Regions from separate parts of the Enterobacter asburiae genome, predicted to be linked through region 2. Evidence: predicted binding sites of a transcription regulator. Region 2 holds the regulator's gene; each other region holds the start of a gene.
The links. Region 2 encodes PurR, which represses purine synthesis genes. Its sites were predicted from a motif close to CANGCAAACGTTTGCNTG; they were not measured.
Positions count from the first base shown of each region.

Region 1: the regulator PurR is predicted to act here: its motif matches at 2,598-2,615, upstream of ACJ69_RS03315 (amino acid aminotransferase).
Region 3: the regulator PurR is predicted to act here: its motif matches at 2,109-2,126, upstream of gltS (sodium/glutamate symporter).

Region 1 is NZ_CP011863.1:679,972-685,283, reverse strand. It holds gene asnS (asparagine--tRNA ligase) at 1-781, shown strand, start outside; gene ACJ69_RS03320 (porin) at 1,388-2,494, shown strand; gene ACJ69_RS03315 (amino acid aminotransferase) at 2,679-3,869, shown strand; gene ACJ69_RS03310 (MBL fold metallo-hydrolase) at 3,918-4,565, opposite strand; gene ACJ69_RS03305 (YcbK family protein) at 4,586-5,137, opposite strand; gene ldtD (L,D-transpeptidase) at 5,312-5,312, opposite strand, start outside.
Region 2 is NZ_CP011863.1:1,022,899-1,028,210, reverse strand. It holds gene ACJ69_RS05085 (C40 family peptidase) at 1-44, shown strand, start outside; gene sodB (superoxide dismutase [Fe]) at 167-748, shown strand; gene ACJ69_RS05075 (MFS transporter) at 787-1,953, opposite strand; gene cydH (cytochrome bd-I oxidase subunit CydH) at 2,117-2,206, opposite strand; gene purR (HTH-type transcriptional repressor PurR) at 2,504-3,529, shown strand; gene punR (DNA-binding transcriptional activator PunR) at 3,547-4,458, opposite strand; gene punC (purine nucleoside transporter PunC) at 4,573-5,312, shown strand, end outside.
Region 3 is NZ_CP011863.1:3,452,970-3,458,281, forward strand. It holds gene recG (ATP-dependent DNA helicase RecG) at 1-747, shown strand, start outside; gene gltS (sodium/glutamate symporter) at 750-1,952, opposite strand; gene xanP (xanthine/proton symporter XanP) at 2,178-3,569, shown strand; gene ACJ69_RS16705 (AsmA family protein) at 3,689-5,312, shown strand, end outside.

The DNA.
Region 1 (5,312 bases), 340 kb from region 2:
CCTGACGGTATCTGGTCAGCTCAACGGCGAAACGTACGCCTGTGCGCTGTCTAAGATCTACACCTTTGGCCCAACCTTCCGCGCCGAGAACTCCAACACCAGCCGTCACTTGGCGGAATTCTGGATGCTGGAGCCTGAAGTGGCCTTCGCCGACCTGGACGATGTTGCGGGTCTGGCGGAAGCCATGCTGAAGTATGTGTTCAAAGCTGTGCTGGAAGAACGTCCTGACGACATGAAATTCTTTGCAGAACGCGTAGACAGCGATGCTGTGGCGCGTCTGGAGCGTTTCGTCTCTGCCGACTTTGCGCAGGTGGACTATACCGACGCGGTGGCGATCCTCGAGAAATGCGGTGAGACGTTCGAGAATCCGGTTTACTGGGGCGTTGACCTGGCGTCTGAGCACGAACGCTATCTGGCCGAGAAACATTTCAAAGCGCCGGTTGTCGTTAAAAATTACCCGAAAGACATTAAGGCCTTCTATATGCGCCTTAACGAAGACGGTAAAACCGTGGCAGCGATGGACGTACTGGCGCCGGGCATTGGTGAAATCATCGGTGGCTCTCAGCGTGAAGAGCGTCTTGACGTGCTAGACGCGCGTATGGAAGAGATGGGGCTCAACCCAGCTGATTACAGCTGGTACCGCGATCTGCGTCGTTACGGTACCGTACCGCACGCCGGTTTTGGTCTGGGCTTCGAGCGTCTGATTGCCTACGTTACCGGAGTTCAGAACGTACGTGACGTGATTCCTTTCCCACGTACTCCACGTAACGCCAGCTTCTAATCAGTACAAGACTAAAATGGCCAGCTTATGCTGGCCATTATTTTATTCTGTATTGTCAGTTTTCGTCAGCGTAAAGTCAGCATCTTTAAACCTTCACCCCGTCACAACCACTACCTGTTACGTTTTGTTTCCGCGAAATATCTAGCCACAAAAAATAAACCCCATTCTTATTGCGATTATTACATCCTCAAGCGATAGCACAAATTTCAACCGCTTTTACAGCCGTCCAGAAGTCTTTTTGGGGTCATAAGAAAAACAGAGTCGTTTAATATCTGTTTATACGAATCACCTTTATCTCAATTAATCATAAGAAATTCATATATATAGGATAGGTTTTGCCGTTTAATTCGCCAGGCTGGTCTGAAGTTTGAGGTGGTTCACAAAGTTCCCAAAAATACATATTTAGTTACACATAATTTCTTTTGGTTACTTAATCTTGAGAATTGTAGCACTTTCAGGCTAGCGAAACGCTTCGCCGAATGGAAAGATGCCTGTCAGATACATAAAGACACCAAACTCTCATCAATAGTTCCGGAAATATTTATTGACAGAATTTATTGACGGCAGTGGCGAGTGTCATAAAAAAACCAATGAGGGTAATAAATAATGATGAAGCGCAATATTCTGGCAGTGGTAATCCCTGCCCTGCTGGTAGCCGGTGCAGCTAACGCTGCAGAAATCTATAACAAGAACGGCAACAAACTGGACTTCTACGGTAAAGTTAACGCCGAGCACGATTTCGTGACTTCTGGTGATAACACCAACAATAACGACGCTACCTACGCGCAGATCGGTTTCAAAGGCGAAACTCAGATCAACGACCAGCTGACCGGTTACGGCCAGTGGGAATACCGTTTCCTGGCCAACCAGGCTGAAAATGGTGCTCAGACTAACAAAAACCGTCTGGCATTCGCTGGCCTGAAAGCGGGCGATGCTGGCAGCATCGACTACGGTCGTAACTACGGTATCGTTTACGACGTAGAATCCTACACCGATATGGCGCCGTCCTTCTCTGGTATGACCTGGGGCGGTAACTATGTTGATAACTTTATGACCAGCCGCAGCACCGGTCTGCTGACCTACCGTAACAGCAACTTCTTCGGTCTGGTTGACGGCCTGAGCCTGGGCGTTCAGTACCAGGGCAAAAACGACCGTACTGACGTTAAAACCTCTAACGGTGACGGCGTAGGCTACTCTCTGGGCTACGATTTCGGCGAAGGCTTCGGTGCAATCGCATCTTACAGCAACGCTAACCGTACTCTGAATCAGAAAGCTGACGGCGAAGGCGACAAAGCTGAAGCATGGGGTCTGGGTCTGAAATACGATGCCAACAACATCTACCTGGCGACCACCTATGCTGAAACCCGTAACACCACCCGTACCGGTTCTAACGGTGACGCTGGCTTCGCTAACAAAACGCAGAACTTCGAAGTTGTTGCTCAGTACCAGTTCGATTTCGGCCTGCGTCCAGCCATCTCCTACGTGCAGACCAAAGGTAAAGACCTGGCTGCCGTCGGTGGCTTCAGCGGTGGCGATGCAGATCTGGCTAAATTCATCCAGGTTGGTACCACTTACTACTTCAACAAAAACTTCAACGTGTGGGCTGACTACTACATCAACCTGCTGGACAAAGACTCCGACTACGCGAAAGCTGTTGGCGGTCTGAACGGCAACGACGATATGGCTGCTGTAGGTGTGACTTACCAGTTCTAATCAGAACACCACTTTGTTATATGCTTAATGAACAGGGCTTCGGCCCTGTTTTTTTATGGGTGACAGAAAATAATGGCGACTTTTGAAAAGCCGCACGCTTTTCGTCGCAAACGGTTGGCATTTTGTAAATCTACCGTTAACCTGATAGCGGATTTCACTTCTGTAATCACAATGGAACTTCGTCATGTTTGAGAACATTACCGCCGCTCCTGCCGACCCTATTCTGGGCCTGGCCGATCTGTTTCGTGCCGACGACCGCCCTGGCAAAATCAACCTGGGTATTGGTGTATATAAAGATGAAACCGGCAAAACTCCGGTACTGACCAGCGTTAAGAAAGCTGAGCAGTATCTGCTGGAAAACGAAACCACCAAAAACTACCTCGGTATTGATGGTATCCCTGAATTTGGTCGCTGCACTCAGGAACTGCTGTTCGGTAAAGGCAGCGAAATTGTGAGCAGCAAACGCGCTCGCACAGCACAAACCCCTGGCGGTACCGGCGCGCTGCGCGTTGCGGCGGATTTCCTGGCGAAAAACACCTCTGTTAAGCGCGTATGGGTAAGCAACCCAAGCTGGCCGAACCACAAGAGCGTGTTTAACTCTGCGGGTCTGGAAGTGCGTGAATACGCCTACTACGACGCAGCAAACCACTCTCTCGACTTTGACGGCCTGCTGGCGAGCCTGAGCGAAGCGCAGGCAGGTGACGTGGTGCTGTTCCACGGCTGCTGCCACAACCCAACCGGTATCGATCCGACGCTTGAGCAGTGGCAACACCTGGCGAAGCTGTCCGTTGAAAAAGGCTGGCTGCCGCTGTTTGACTTTGCCTACCAGGGCTTCGCCCGTGGTCTGGAAGAAGATGCCGAAGGCCTGCGCGCGTTCGCAGCCGTGCATCAGGAGCTGATTGTCGCAAGTTCTTATTCCAAGAACTTCGGTCTGTACAATGAGCGCGTAGGCGCCTGTACGCTGGTTGCAGCTAACGAAGAGACCGTCGATCGCGCGTTCAGCCAGATGAAATCGGTTATCCGCGCTAACTACTCTAACCCACCGGCACACGGTGCGTCTGTTGTTGCCACTATCCTGAGCAACGATGCGCTGCGCGCTATCTGGGAACAAGAGCTGAACGATATGCGTCAGCGTATTCAGCGCATGCGCCTGCTGTTTGTGAACACCCTGGCTGAGAAAGGCGCGGACCGCGACTTCAGCTTTATCATCAAACAGAACGGCATGTTCTCATTCAGCGGCCTGACCAAAGAGCAGGTTCTGCGTCTGCGTGAAGAGTTTGGCGTGTACGCAGTGGCCTCTGGCCGCGTGAACGTTGCTGGCATGACGCCTGACAACATGGCGCCACTGTGCGAAGCGATTGTCGCCGTACTGTAATTTGCGTCCATAAAAAAGCCTGCGTTATGCAGGCTTTTTTTATTCTGGTTACCAGACAGGCATCTCATCCTGAAGGAACGGATTATGGAGCCGTTCATAGCCCAGCGTCGACATCGGACCGTGTCCAGGGATAAACGTAACGTCATCACCCAGCGGCAATAACTTTTGTTTAATCGACTGAATCAGCTGGCCGTGATCGCCGCGCGGAAAATCGCTGCGTCCTACGCCACCTTTGAAGATCACATCGCCGGAAATCAGCAGACGGGACTGGTCATCAAAGAAGACGATATGGCCTGGCGTATGCCCAGGACAATGCAACACCTGTAAAGTCACATTCCCTACGTTAACGCGCTCTCCTTCGTTCAGCCAGCGATCGGGCGTCAGGGGCTGACACTCATCAAGGCCAAACATGCGGCTTTGGGCGGGTAACCCCTGCAGCCAGAACTCATCTTCTTTTTCCGGGCCGATCACCGGCACACCGTAGTGTTCAGCCAGTTCAGCGGCAGCACCTACATGGTCAAGATGACCATGAGTGAGCAAAATCTGCATCAGCGTGACGCCGCTTGCTGCGACTTCCTGCTTGATTTTCTCAGCGTCACCGCCGGGATCGACAAGCGCGGCCAGTTTAGTCTGTTCGCACCAGATCAATGAACAATTCTGGGAGAACGCGGTAACCGGAATAATACGATAGTTCATACTGCTCCTGTGTTTCGTTATTACCAGTGCCGAACCGGACCGGTATCAATATGCACAAAGTTGCTGCTGGGGTAATATCCTACACCACCTGCGCGCATAGATAACGCGGCTTTGCGAATATTGGCTAACGAAACGCCTTCAATATGGAAATCCATTGCCTGGCCCTTCGTGTGATAGCTTTTTTTCGCTACCCCACGACTGTGGGCGCGCAGTTCATTATTGGTATCAATTGAGCGATAGCCAGAAATGAGCTGAACCGGCTTGCTGGTGCCCAGCAGGCCCTGAAGGCGGAAAATCTGATCAAACAGTCCTGGATCGATGGCTTTTATTTTATTCGCGCGGAAATCACGGAAAAAATGGTTAAGTCTTGCTAATTCATCCTGAATATAGCCTCTGCCATCAAAAAACTCCGCTTTTAGCGACTCACCGGTATGAAGATTGTTGAGCGTTAAAACTCGCGGACGAGGTGTCGAGAGGGTGGCAAATGCTGGCGTCGGCAAGATGGCCGCTGCGCCAAGCGCAACACCACCTAACGCCAGCAGTTTGCGGCGATTAGCGTCAAATTTGTCCATGATAATCAGGTCTACAGGTAAAAGAAATCGTAATATGCTTAGCGCACGAAGGGCACCTTAACTGGCAAAACCAGGTACGTCAAGGCGCCCAACCCCAGTGAATACGCGGCTTGCAGCGATATAGCCCCTTATTCACCATAACTTACGACAATCATTTTTCCCGAACTACTTCATT
Region 2 (5,312 bases):
ACGTCGGCGCGCGTCGCGTGATGACGCCGAAAACCATTCGCTAACCCCTGCCTTGCCACATCCGTGGCAGGGTAAGTTCCTCTTTTGCATACCCTTTCAATTTGCTATCCTGTCCATGTTGTCTGTGTGGTTATTGGCAACACAAAATACAATAAGGAGAGAAGCAATGTCGTTCGAATTACCTGCACTACCGTATGCAAAAGACGCCCTGGCACCGCACATTTCTGCGGAAACCCTGGAATATCATTACGGCAAGCATCACCAGACGTACGTCACCAACCTGAACAATCTGATCAAGGGCACCGATTTTGAAGGCAAAACGCTGGAAGAGATCGTCCGCAGCTCAGAGGGTGGCGTATTTAACAACGCGGCTCAGGTGTGGAACCACACCTTCTACTGGCACTGCCTGGCGCCGAATGCCGGCGGTGAACCTGCCGGTGAACTGGCTACCGCAATCAACGCCGCATTTGGCAGCTTCGCGGATTTCAAAGCGAAATTTACCGATGCAGCCATCAAGAACTTCGGTTCTGGCTGGACGTGGCTGGTTAAAGAGGCGGATGGCAAACTGGCTATCGTGTCCACCTCTAACGCGGGTACCCCGCTGACCACCAGCGCGAAGCCGCTGATGACCGTGGACGTGTGGGAACACGCATACTACATTGACTACCGCAACGCGCGTCCGAACTACCTGGAGCACTTCTGGGCACTGGTTAACTGGGACTTTGTCGCGAAGAACTTCGCCGCGTAAGAGACACGCAGAAGGGTTCGCCCTTCTGCGTTTTTGGTTTATTCCGCAGCGCAGGCTGCTTCAGGCTGTTTACGACCCGACATCATCACCAGCAGCAGGCCGAGCGCGGCAATAATCGCCCCCATCACCGGCACAAAGCTGTATCCCAGACCACCTGAAATCACGGCTCCACCGGCCGCGGCGCCCAGGGCATTACCCAGGTTAAACGCACCGATATTCACGGAAGATGAAAGTCCCGGTGCCTCATGCGCGACACGCATTACGCGCATCTGCAGCGGCGGCACCACGGCAAAGGTGGCGGCTCCCCAGACGACCATCGCAATCGCGGCCCCAAACTCATTACGCGCAAGCCACGGAATGGCAACCATGATGACAATCAGCAGGGTTAAGAAACCCTTCAGCGTCCCGCTCACGGAACGGTCGGCAAATTTCCCGCCGAGATAGTTGCCAATCGAGAAGCCCACGCCAATCAGCACCAGCATCGCGGTGACAAAGAGAGGCGTTGCGTGCGTGATGTCATGCAATACCGGTGAAATATAGGTGTAGAGGGTAAACATCGCCCCTGCCCCCAGCACGGTGGTGAGCAGCGCGGAGAGCACCTGCGGGCGCATTAGCACCGACAGTTCTCTGCGCACGTCAGGACGTTCCCCCGCGCTGCCTTTCGGCAAGGAGAAGAACAGCGCCACCATTGCAACCACGCCAAGCCCGGCAGTCGCCAGGAAGGACATACGCCAGCCGATCGCTTCCCCCAGCCAGGTTGCCGCAGGCACCCCGCCGATATTGGCAATTGTTAGCCCCATGAACATGGTTGCCACGGCGCTCGCCTGCTTGTGTTTTGGCACCACGCTGGCAGCAACGACCGACCCCAGCCCAAAGAACGCGCCGTGGTTAAGGCTGGTCAGAATGCGTGACAGCATCAATGTGGTGTAGTCCGGCGCAATGGCCGAAAGCACGTTGCCCAGGGTGAAAATCGCCATCAGGAATATCAGCGCATTGCGGCGCGCGCGATGAGAAAGCAAAAGCGTCATCAACGGCGCCCCGACCATCACGCCGATAGCGTAGGCGCTGATTAACATCCCTGCCGCAGGGATAGAGACATCTACGCCCCGGGCAATAACAGGCAGTAACCCCATCGGGGAGAATTCAGTGGTGCCAATCCCAAAAGCGCCAATCGCCAGGGCCAGCAGGGGAAAATTGATTTTCATGCGTCAACTCCGGATGCCGTGTCATGTGGTGACACAGAACAAAGAAGCGGAAAGCATGACATCAATCACAAAAAATGAGAAGTTAACAAAATGGCAAAAGATTTTTGCCAGAGAAGTAACAATCCGGGGAGTCGGGAGGGAGAAGGCTCTCCCTCCGCGTAAATCAGTGCAGCGCAGCCGTCAGACCGGCCGCAACAATCAGAGCCAGCACAACAACGGTGGTGAACAGCGAAAACTTAAGATCGGAACTCATCAATTTTTCTCCTTTTAATCCCCACACGAAAAGTGAGCTTGCTCATTTTTGCACAGATTACGTCAAAAATCTTCCTGGATTTATACTGATAACCACTTTACCTCTTCCCCTTTTCATCAAGATAGGACAAAATTCCACGCTAAATTTATTAGCGTACCGGCCATTGACCCCCTCCTGACGTCCCGTGTCGTTTTCCCGGCGTGCCGCAATTCAACATTGCGAGATAAGGGTGAGAGAAGGCAAACGTTTACCTTCAGGTTTTTCAGGAGCTTAGGATATGGTCTGGAGTGACATTTAATGGCAACAATTAAAGACGTAGCAAAACGCGCAAACGTTTCCACTACAACCGTATCACATGTAATTAACAAAACCCGCTTTGTGGCGGAAGAGACGCGCAACGCCGTCTGGGCAGCGATCAAAGAGCTGCACTATTCGCCAAGTGCGGTTGCGCGTAGCCTCAAGGTTAATCACACCAAGTCCATTGGATTGCTGGCGACCAGCAGTGAAGCGGCCTATTTTGCCGAGATCATTGAAGCGGTTGAAAAGAACTGCTTCCAGAAAGGCTATACCCTGATTTTGGGCAACGCGTGGAACAGCATTGAAAAACAGCGTGCCTACCTGTCGATGATGGCGCAAAAGCGCGTTGATGGCCTGCTGGTGATGTGTTCCGAGTATCCGGAGTCCGTGCTGTCGATGCTGGAAGAGTATCGCCATATTCCGATGGTGGTGATGGACTGGGGCGAAGCGCGCGCGGATTTCACCGATTCCGTTATCGATAACGCCTTTGAAGGCGGCTATATGGCCGGTCGCTATCTGATCGAACGCGGTCACCGCGAGATTGGCGTGATCCCCGGTCCGCTGGAGCGCAACACCGGCGCGGGCCGTCTGGCCGGTTTTATGAAAGCGATGGAAGAAGCGCTGATCAACGTGCCGGAAAACTGGATTGTGCAGGGCGACTTTGAGCCGGAATCGGGCTACCGCGCGATGCAGCAGATCGTCTCCCAGCCGCACCGTCCGACCGCCGTGTTCTGCGGGGGCGACATCATGGCCATGGGCGCGCTCTGCGCTGCCGACGAGCTGGGCCTGCGCGTACCGCAGGATATTTCCGTGATCGGGTATGACAACGTGCGTAACGCGCGCTTCTTTACCCCGGCGTTGACCACCATTCACCAGCCAAAAGACTCGCTGGGCGAAACGGCTTTCAACATGCTGATGGACAGAATCGTCAACAAGCGTGAAGAGTCGCAGTCCATTGAAGTTCACCCGCGTCTTATCGAACGCCGTTCCGTAGCGGATGGTCCGTTCCGCGACTACCGTCGTTAATCGCTTTACGGGGCCAGCTATGCTGGCTCCCGTAACCATTCCCGGTTCAGCGTTTCGCTGTCTCCCAGATAATCCAGCAGCCATGCCATCGCAGGCGAGACGTCATTTTGCTGCCAGGTGAGGCAGCAGGCCGCATCCGGGAACGGATTCTCCAGCGTCAGCTCAACCCACTCTCCGGTATCGATGCGCGGACGCGCAAAATGAACGGGCACCATCGCGACGCACAGCCCGGCGCTGAGGCACGTCGCCGACGATTCCCAGTCAGGGGCTACCACCCGCCGCTGGTTGTCCAGAAGCCAGGTGATACGCTTGGGCAACGAACGGGACGTATCCTCCAGCACCAGCGACGGCCAGTTGCGCAGCGTGTCATCGCTGAGCGGCCCTTCCATCGACGCCAGCGGATGATCGCTTGCCACCACGCATTTCCAGCTCAGCATCCCCATATCGCGAAAGGCGTAACGTCCCCCAACCGGGATCGCCTGCGTGGCCCCAATCGCCATCTCTGCCCTGCCGTCCGCCAGCGCATCCCAGACGCCGTTGAACACCTCCTGCGAGACCCGCAGCTCGACGTCAGAAAAATGACGATAGAAATCGACGATCATCTGCCGGGTGCGTTCCGGCTTAACGATATTATCCACGGCGATGGAAAGATGTCCCCGCCAGCCGTTAGCGATCTGCTGACACTGTTCGCGGGTGATCTGCATTTTTTTGATAACAGAACGCCCTTCCTTCAAAAACCACGCGCCTGCGGGCGTTAATTCCACATCACGATGCCGCCGTTCAAACAGCGGAACCGCTAGCCACTCCTCCAGCTGACGCACCGTGTAGCTGATTGCCGAAGGAACGCGGTGCAGCTCCAGTGCCGCACCGCTAAAGCTGCCGTTACGCGCAACAGCATCGACTACTTCAAGAGAATAATCTGACCACATTTTCTGCCTGCAAAATTTTTGAATGCACCCGCCAAATATTAGTGTTTCACAAGCGGCTTTGCACTCCCTACACTCAGCGCCAATGTATACCTGCCTCCTCAGGAGAATAAAATAATGCAACCCAGGAACGGTTTTTTAGTCTGGCTCGGCGGCTTAAGCGTGCTGGGCTTTTTGGCCACCGATATGTACCTGCCGGCGTTTGCCGCCATGCAGGAAGATTTGCAAACCCCGGCTGCCGCCATCAGCGCCAGCCTGAGTTTATTCCTCGCCGGCTTTGCCTTCGCTCAGCTGCTCTGGGGACCGCTCTCGGATCGCTTTGGTCGTAAACCGGTGCTGCTGCTGGGCCTGGCCATTTTTGCCGTGGGCTGCCTGGGGATGTTATGGGTACGCGATGCCACCTGGCTGCTGGTGCTGCGTTTTATTCAGGCCGTGGGCGTCTGTGCCGCGGCCGTGACCTGGCAGGCGCTGGTCACCGACTATTACCCGGCTAATCGCACTAACCGTATTTTCGCCACCATTATGCCGCTTGTGGGTCTCTCACCTGCCCTCGCCCCTCTGCTGGGCAGCTGGATCCTCGCGCATTTCGACTGGCAGGCCATCTTCGCCACGCTGTTTGCCATTACCCTGGTACTGATGCTGCCGGCGTTCGCCCTCAAGCCCGCGCATAAAAAAGAAGCGCATGCTGACGCGAAGCCGATTACCTTCACTTCCCTGCTCAGCACCAAAGCGTATCGCGGTAATGTCCTGATCTATGCCGCCTGCTCGGCAAGCTTCTTCGCGTGGCTCACCGGTTCGCCGTTCATTCTGCACGATATGGGCTACAGCCCGGCAGCCATCGGCCTGAGCTATGTTCC
Region 3 (5,312 bases), 2.3 Mb from region 2:
TCCACCATCGATGAGCTGCCGCCGGGCCGTACGCCGGTCACAACGGTCGCGATTCCTGACACGCGCCGCAGCGATATCATCGACCGCGTGCGCAACGCCTGCACCCAGGAAGGGCGTCAGGCCTACTGGGTCTGTACGCTGATTGAAGAGTCTGAACTGCTGGAAGCACAGGCTGCCGAAGCAACGTGGGAAGAGCTTAAGCTGGCGCTGCCGGAGCTGAACGTGGGTCTGGTTCACGGACGCATGAAGCCCGCCGAAAAACAGGCGGTGATGCAGTCGTTCAAACAGGGTGATTTGCATCTGCTGATCGCCACCACGGTGATCGAAGTCGGCGTGGACGTCCCCAATTCCAGCCTGATGATCATCGAAAACCCGGAGCGTCTCGGCCTTGCCCAGCTCCACCAGCTGCGCGGGCGCGTCGGCCGTGGCGCGGTTGCGTCCCACTGCGTACTGCTCTACAAAGCGCCTCTTTCCAAAACCGCCCAGATGCGTCTGCAGGTGCTGCGTGACAGCAACGACGGTTTTGTGATTGCGCAAAAAGACCTGGAGATCCGCGGCCCGGGCGAACTGCTGGGCACGCGTCAGACGGGTAACGCGGAATTCAAAGTGGCGGATTTGCTGCGCGATCAGGCTATGATCCCCGAGGTTCAGCGCCTCGCCCGCCATATTCATGAACGCTACCCCGAACAGGCGGCAGCGTTAATTGAGCGCTGGATGCCGGAAACCGAGCGCTACTCCAACGCCTGATTTCAGGCAAACATCGGCAGCATCAGGTACAGCTTGATCACCAGCGCGTTGACGATATCAATGAAGAAGGCGCCAACCATCGGGACCACCAGAAACGCCATGTGCGATGGCCCGAACCGTTCTGTGATCGCCTGCATATTGGCGATAGCCGTTGGAGTGGCCCCCAGACCAAACCCGCAGTGACCCGCCGCCAGCACCGCCGCATCGTAGTTTTTGCCCATCATGCGCCAGGTCACGAACATGGCGTACAGCGCCATAAACAGCGCCTGTACCGCCAGAATCGCCACCATCGGCAGCGCCAGCGAGGCCAGCTCCCACAGCTTAAGGCTCATCAGCGCCATCGCCAGGAACAGCGACAGGCAGACGTTGCCGAGCACCGATACCGCCCGTTCAAACACGCGATAGAAGCCCATCAGCGCCAGACCGTTGCTCAGGATCACCCCGATAAACAGTACGCAGACAAACGTCGGCAGTTCAAACGCGGAACCCGCAAGCCATTGCGCAACCACTTTGCCCACGGTCAGACAGATGGCGATCGTCGCGATAGTTTCAATCAGCACCAGCGAGGTGATGCTGCGGCCAACGTCCGGCTTTTCGAAAGCGGTCGGCACCAGCTCATCATCCGGCCTGCCGTTTGGCGTGGTGGAGTGCTTCACCAGATACCGCGCCACCGGGCCGCCAATCAGACCACCCAGAACCAGGCCAAAGGTCGCACAGGCCATCGCCACTTCCGTCGCGTTTTCAAACCCGTAGCGCTCGATGAACAGCTTGCTCCACGCGGCCCCGGTTCCGTGACCGCCCGAAAGAGTAATCGACCCCGCCAGCAGCCCCATCAGCGGATCCAGCCCCAGCAGCGTCGCCATCCCGATGCCGATGGCGTTTTGCATTAGCAGCAGCCCCACCACCACAATCAGAAAGACGCCCAGCACCTTACCGCCCGAGCGCAGGCTTGCCAGGTTGGCGTTCAGGCCGATAGTGGCAAAGAAGGCCAGCATCAGCGGGTCTTTCAGGGACATATCAAAATCGATTTCCCAGCCCATGCTTTTTTTCAGTATCAGCAGGGCCAGCGCCACCAGCAGACCGCCGGCGACAGGTTCAGGAATGGTGTACTTTTTCAGAAAGGAAACACTGTGTACCAGCTTGCGACCAAGCAGAAGAACCAGCGTTGCGGCAACAAGGGTCGACAACGTATCGAGATGAATCATAAAAGGCTCCTGTTATGCGCGTGTTCCATACACACGCGGCGTTATCCTGGGCCGGGTTGCGCTCTTCATGAGCCCCCGGCGCAAAAAGTGTAATTTTTTTTCCCGACGCGTTGTAGAAAACCTGCTCACAGCAGCAGATTTTCTTCCCTTTTTTTGCTGGCAATCGTTTGCTTTTACCAGGTGGTCAGATAAAATGCCCGCTTTTCCACCGTGGGATTGCCGCCGATGTCCGTTAACACCATAGAGTCGCCCGATGCGCAACCGATTGCGCAGAAGCAAAATAGCGAACTGATTTACCGCCTTGAGGACCGCCCGCCGCTACCGCAAACGCTTTTCGCCGCCTGCCAGCATCTTCTGGCGATGTTTGTTGCGGTGATCACCCCGGCGCTGCTGATTTGCCAGGCGCTCGGCTTACCGGCGCAGGACACGCAGCACATTATCAGCATGTCTCTCTTCGCCTCCGGCGTGGCCTCGATTATTCAAATTAAAGCGTGGGGTCCGGTGGGGTCAGGTTTATTGTCGATTCAGGGCACCAGCTTTAACTTCGTGGCACCGCTGATCATGGGCGGTACGGCGCTGAAGACCGGCGGTGCGGATGTTCCGACCATGATGGCGGCGCTGTTCGGCACCCTGATGCTGGCCAGCTGCACGGAGATGGTCATCTCCCGCGTTCTGCATCTGGCTCGCCGCGTCATCACCCCGCTGGTTTCCGGCGTCGTCGTGATGATTATCGGCCTGTCGCTGATCCAGGTGGGCCTCACCTCCATCGGCGGCGGCTATGCCGCAATGAGCGACCATACCTTCGGCGCGCCGAAGAACCTGCTGCTGGCGGGTGTCGTGCTGGCGATCATTATTCTGCTTAACCGTCAGCGTAACCCTTACCTGCGCGTCGCCTCGCTGGTGATCGCCATGGCGGTGGGCTACCTGCTGGCGTGGGCGCTGGGCATGCTGCCGGAGAACACCGCGCCGACCAACAGCGCGCTGATCGTCGTTCCCACGCCGCTGTACTACGGACTGGGCATTGACTGGGGCCTGCTGCTGCCGCTGATGCTGGTCTTTATGATCACCTCTCTGGAGACTATCGGTGATATCACCGCCACCTCCGACGTCTCCGAGCAGCCGGTGTCCGGCCCGCTGTACATGAAGCGCCTGAAAGGCGGCGTGCTGGCGAACGGTTTGAACTCGTTTGTCTCTGCGGTATTCAACACCTTCCCGAACTCCTGCTTTGGCCAGAACAACGGCGTGATCCAGCTGACCGGCGTTGCCAGCCGCTACGTCGGTTTTGTGGTGGCGCTGATGCTGATCGTCCTCGGCCTGTTCCCGGCGGTAAGCGGCTTTGTGCAGCACATTCCTGAGCCGGTGCTGGGCGGCGCAACCCTGGTCATGTTCGGGACTATCGCGGCCTCCGGCGTGCGTATCGTCTCCCGCGAGCCGCTGAACCGCCGCGCGATCATGATTATCGCGCTGTCGCTGGCCGTCGGTCTGGGCGTTTCCCAGCAGCCGCTGATCCTGCAGTTTGCGCCTGACTGGGTGAAAAACCTGCTCTCTTCCGGCATTGCCGCGGGCGGTATCACCGCTATCGTTCTGAACCTCGTTTTCCCACCTGAGAAAAATTGATTTCTCTCACGGCAGGCAATAAATGCCTGCCGTGACATCTAATTACACCATTCCCGCCTTGAGGATTGCGCATAAATCGTGCATAACTCCCTTATGTGCGTTTTGCGGGATGGAAGACCATGAAATTTATTGGAAAGCTCCTCATCTATCTTCTGGTAGCCCTGCTCATTGTGCTGCTGGCGCTCTACATTCTGCTCCAGACCCGCTGGGGCGCGTCTCAAGTCAGCAGTTGGGTGACGGTGAATACCGACTACGAACTCAGTTTCGACAAGATGAATCACCGCTTTTCGTCGCCTTCCCACATCATTCTGGAAAACGTCACCTTCGGCCGGGACGGTAAACCCGCCACGCTGGTAGCCAAAAAAGTCGATATTGGCCTGAGCAGCCGCCAGATAACCGATCCGCTGCATATGGACACCATCACCCTGTTCGACGGCACGCTGAATCTCTCCCCCCAGACGGCACCGCTGCCTTTCCAGGCGGATCGCCTGCAGCTGAACAATATGGCGTTTAACAGCCCTAATACCGAATGGGACCTGAGCGCGCAGAAGGTCACAGGCGGCGTCAGCCCGTGGCAGCCGGAAGCGGGCAACGTGCTGGGGAACAACGCGCAGATCCAGATGAGCGCAGGCTCGCTGACCCTGAACGGCGTACCGGCCACCAACGTGCTGATCGAGGGCCAGCTTAACGGTAAGGAAGTGGTGCTAAAAACGATTGGCGCCGACATGGCCCGTGGCTCGCTTACCGGCTCCGCCCTGCGCAACGCCGACGGGAGCTGGATTATCGACACGATGCGCCTGAATGAAATTCGCCTGCAGAGCGATAAAACGCTGATGGCGTTCTTCGCGCCGCTGGCCACTATTCCCTCTCTGCAGATTGGTCGTCTGGACGTGACCGACGCCCGGCTTCAGGGCCCGGACTGGGCGGTGACCGATCTCGATTTAAGCCTGCGCAACCTGACTCTCAGCAAAGGCGACTGGCAGAGCCAGGAAGGCCGTCTGTCCATGAACGCCAGCGAGTTTATCTACGGCTCGCTGCATCTTTTCGACCCGATCCTGAATGCGGAGTTTTCCCCGCAGGGCATGGCGCTGCGTCAGTTCACCTCCCGCTGGGAAGGCGGCATGGTGCGCACGTCCGGTAACTGGCTGCGCGACGGTAAAGCGCTGGTGCTGGACGATGTTGCCATCGCCGGGCTGGAGTACACCCTGCCGCAGAACTGGAAAACGCTGTGGATGGAGCCTCTGCCGGAATGGCTTAACAGCGTCACGCTGCAAAAATTCGGCCTGAGCCGCAACCTGGTGATCGACATCGATCCCGCCTTCCCGTGGCAGATCACCTCTCTGGACGGCTATGGCGCAAACCTGCAGCTGGTGAAAGATCGCCAGTGGGGCATCTGGGGCGGCAGCGCAACCCTGAACGGTGCGGCGGCGACCTTTAACCGCGTGGACGTGCGTCGTCCGTCGCTGGCGCTGAATGCCAACGCCGCCACGGTGAACATTACCGACCTGAGCGCCTTTACCGAGAAAGGTATTCTGGAAGCAACGGCGACGGTTTCGCAGCTGCCGCAGCGGCAGACCACGGTGAGCCTGAACGGGCGCGGCGTGCCGCTCAACGTACTGCAGCAGTGGGGCTGGCCTGCATTGCCGATTACGGGCGACGGCAATATTCAGCTCACCGCCAGCGGTAGCGTGCAGGCAAGTGCCTCGCTGAAGCCAACGGTGAACGGCAAGCTGAACGCGGTGA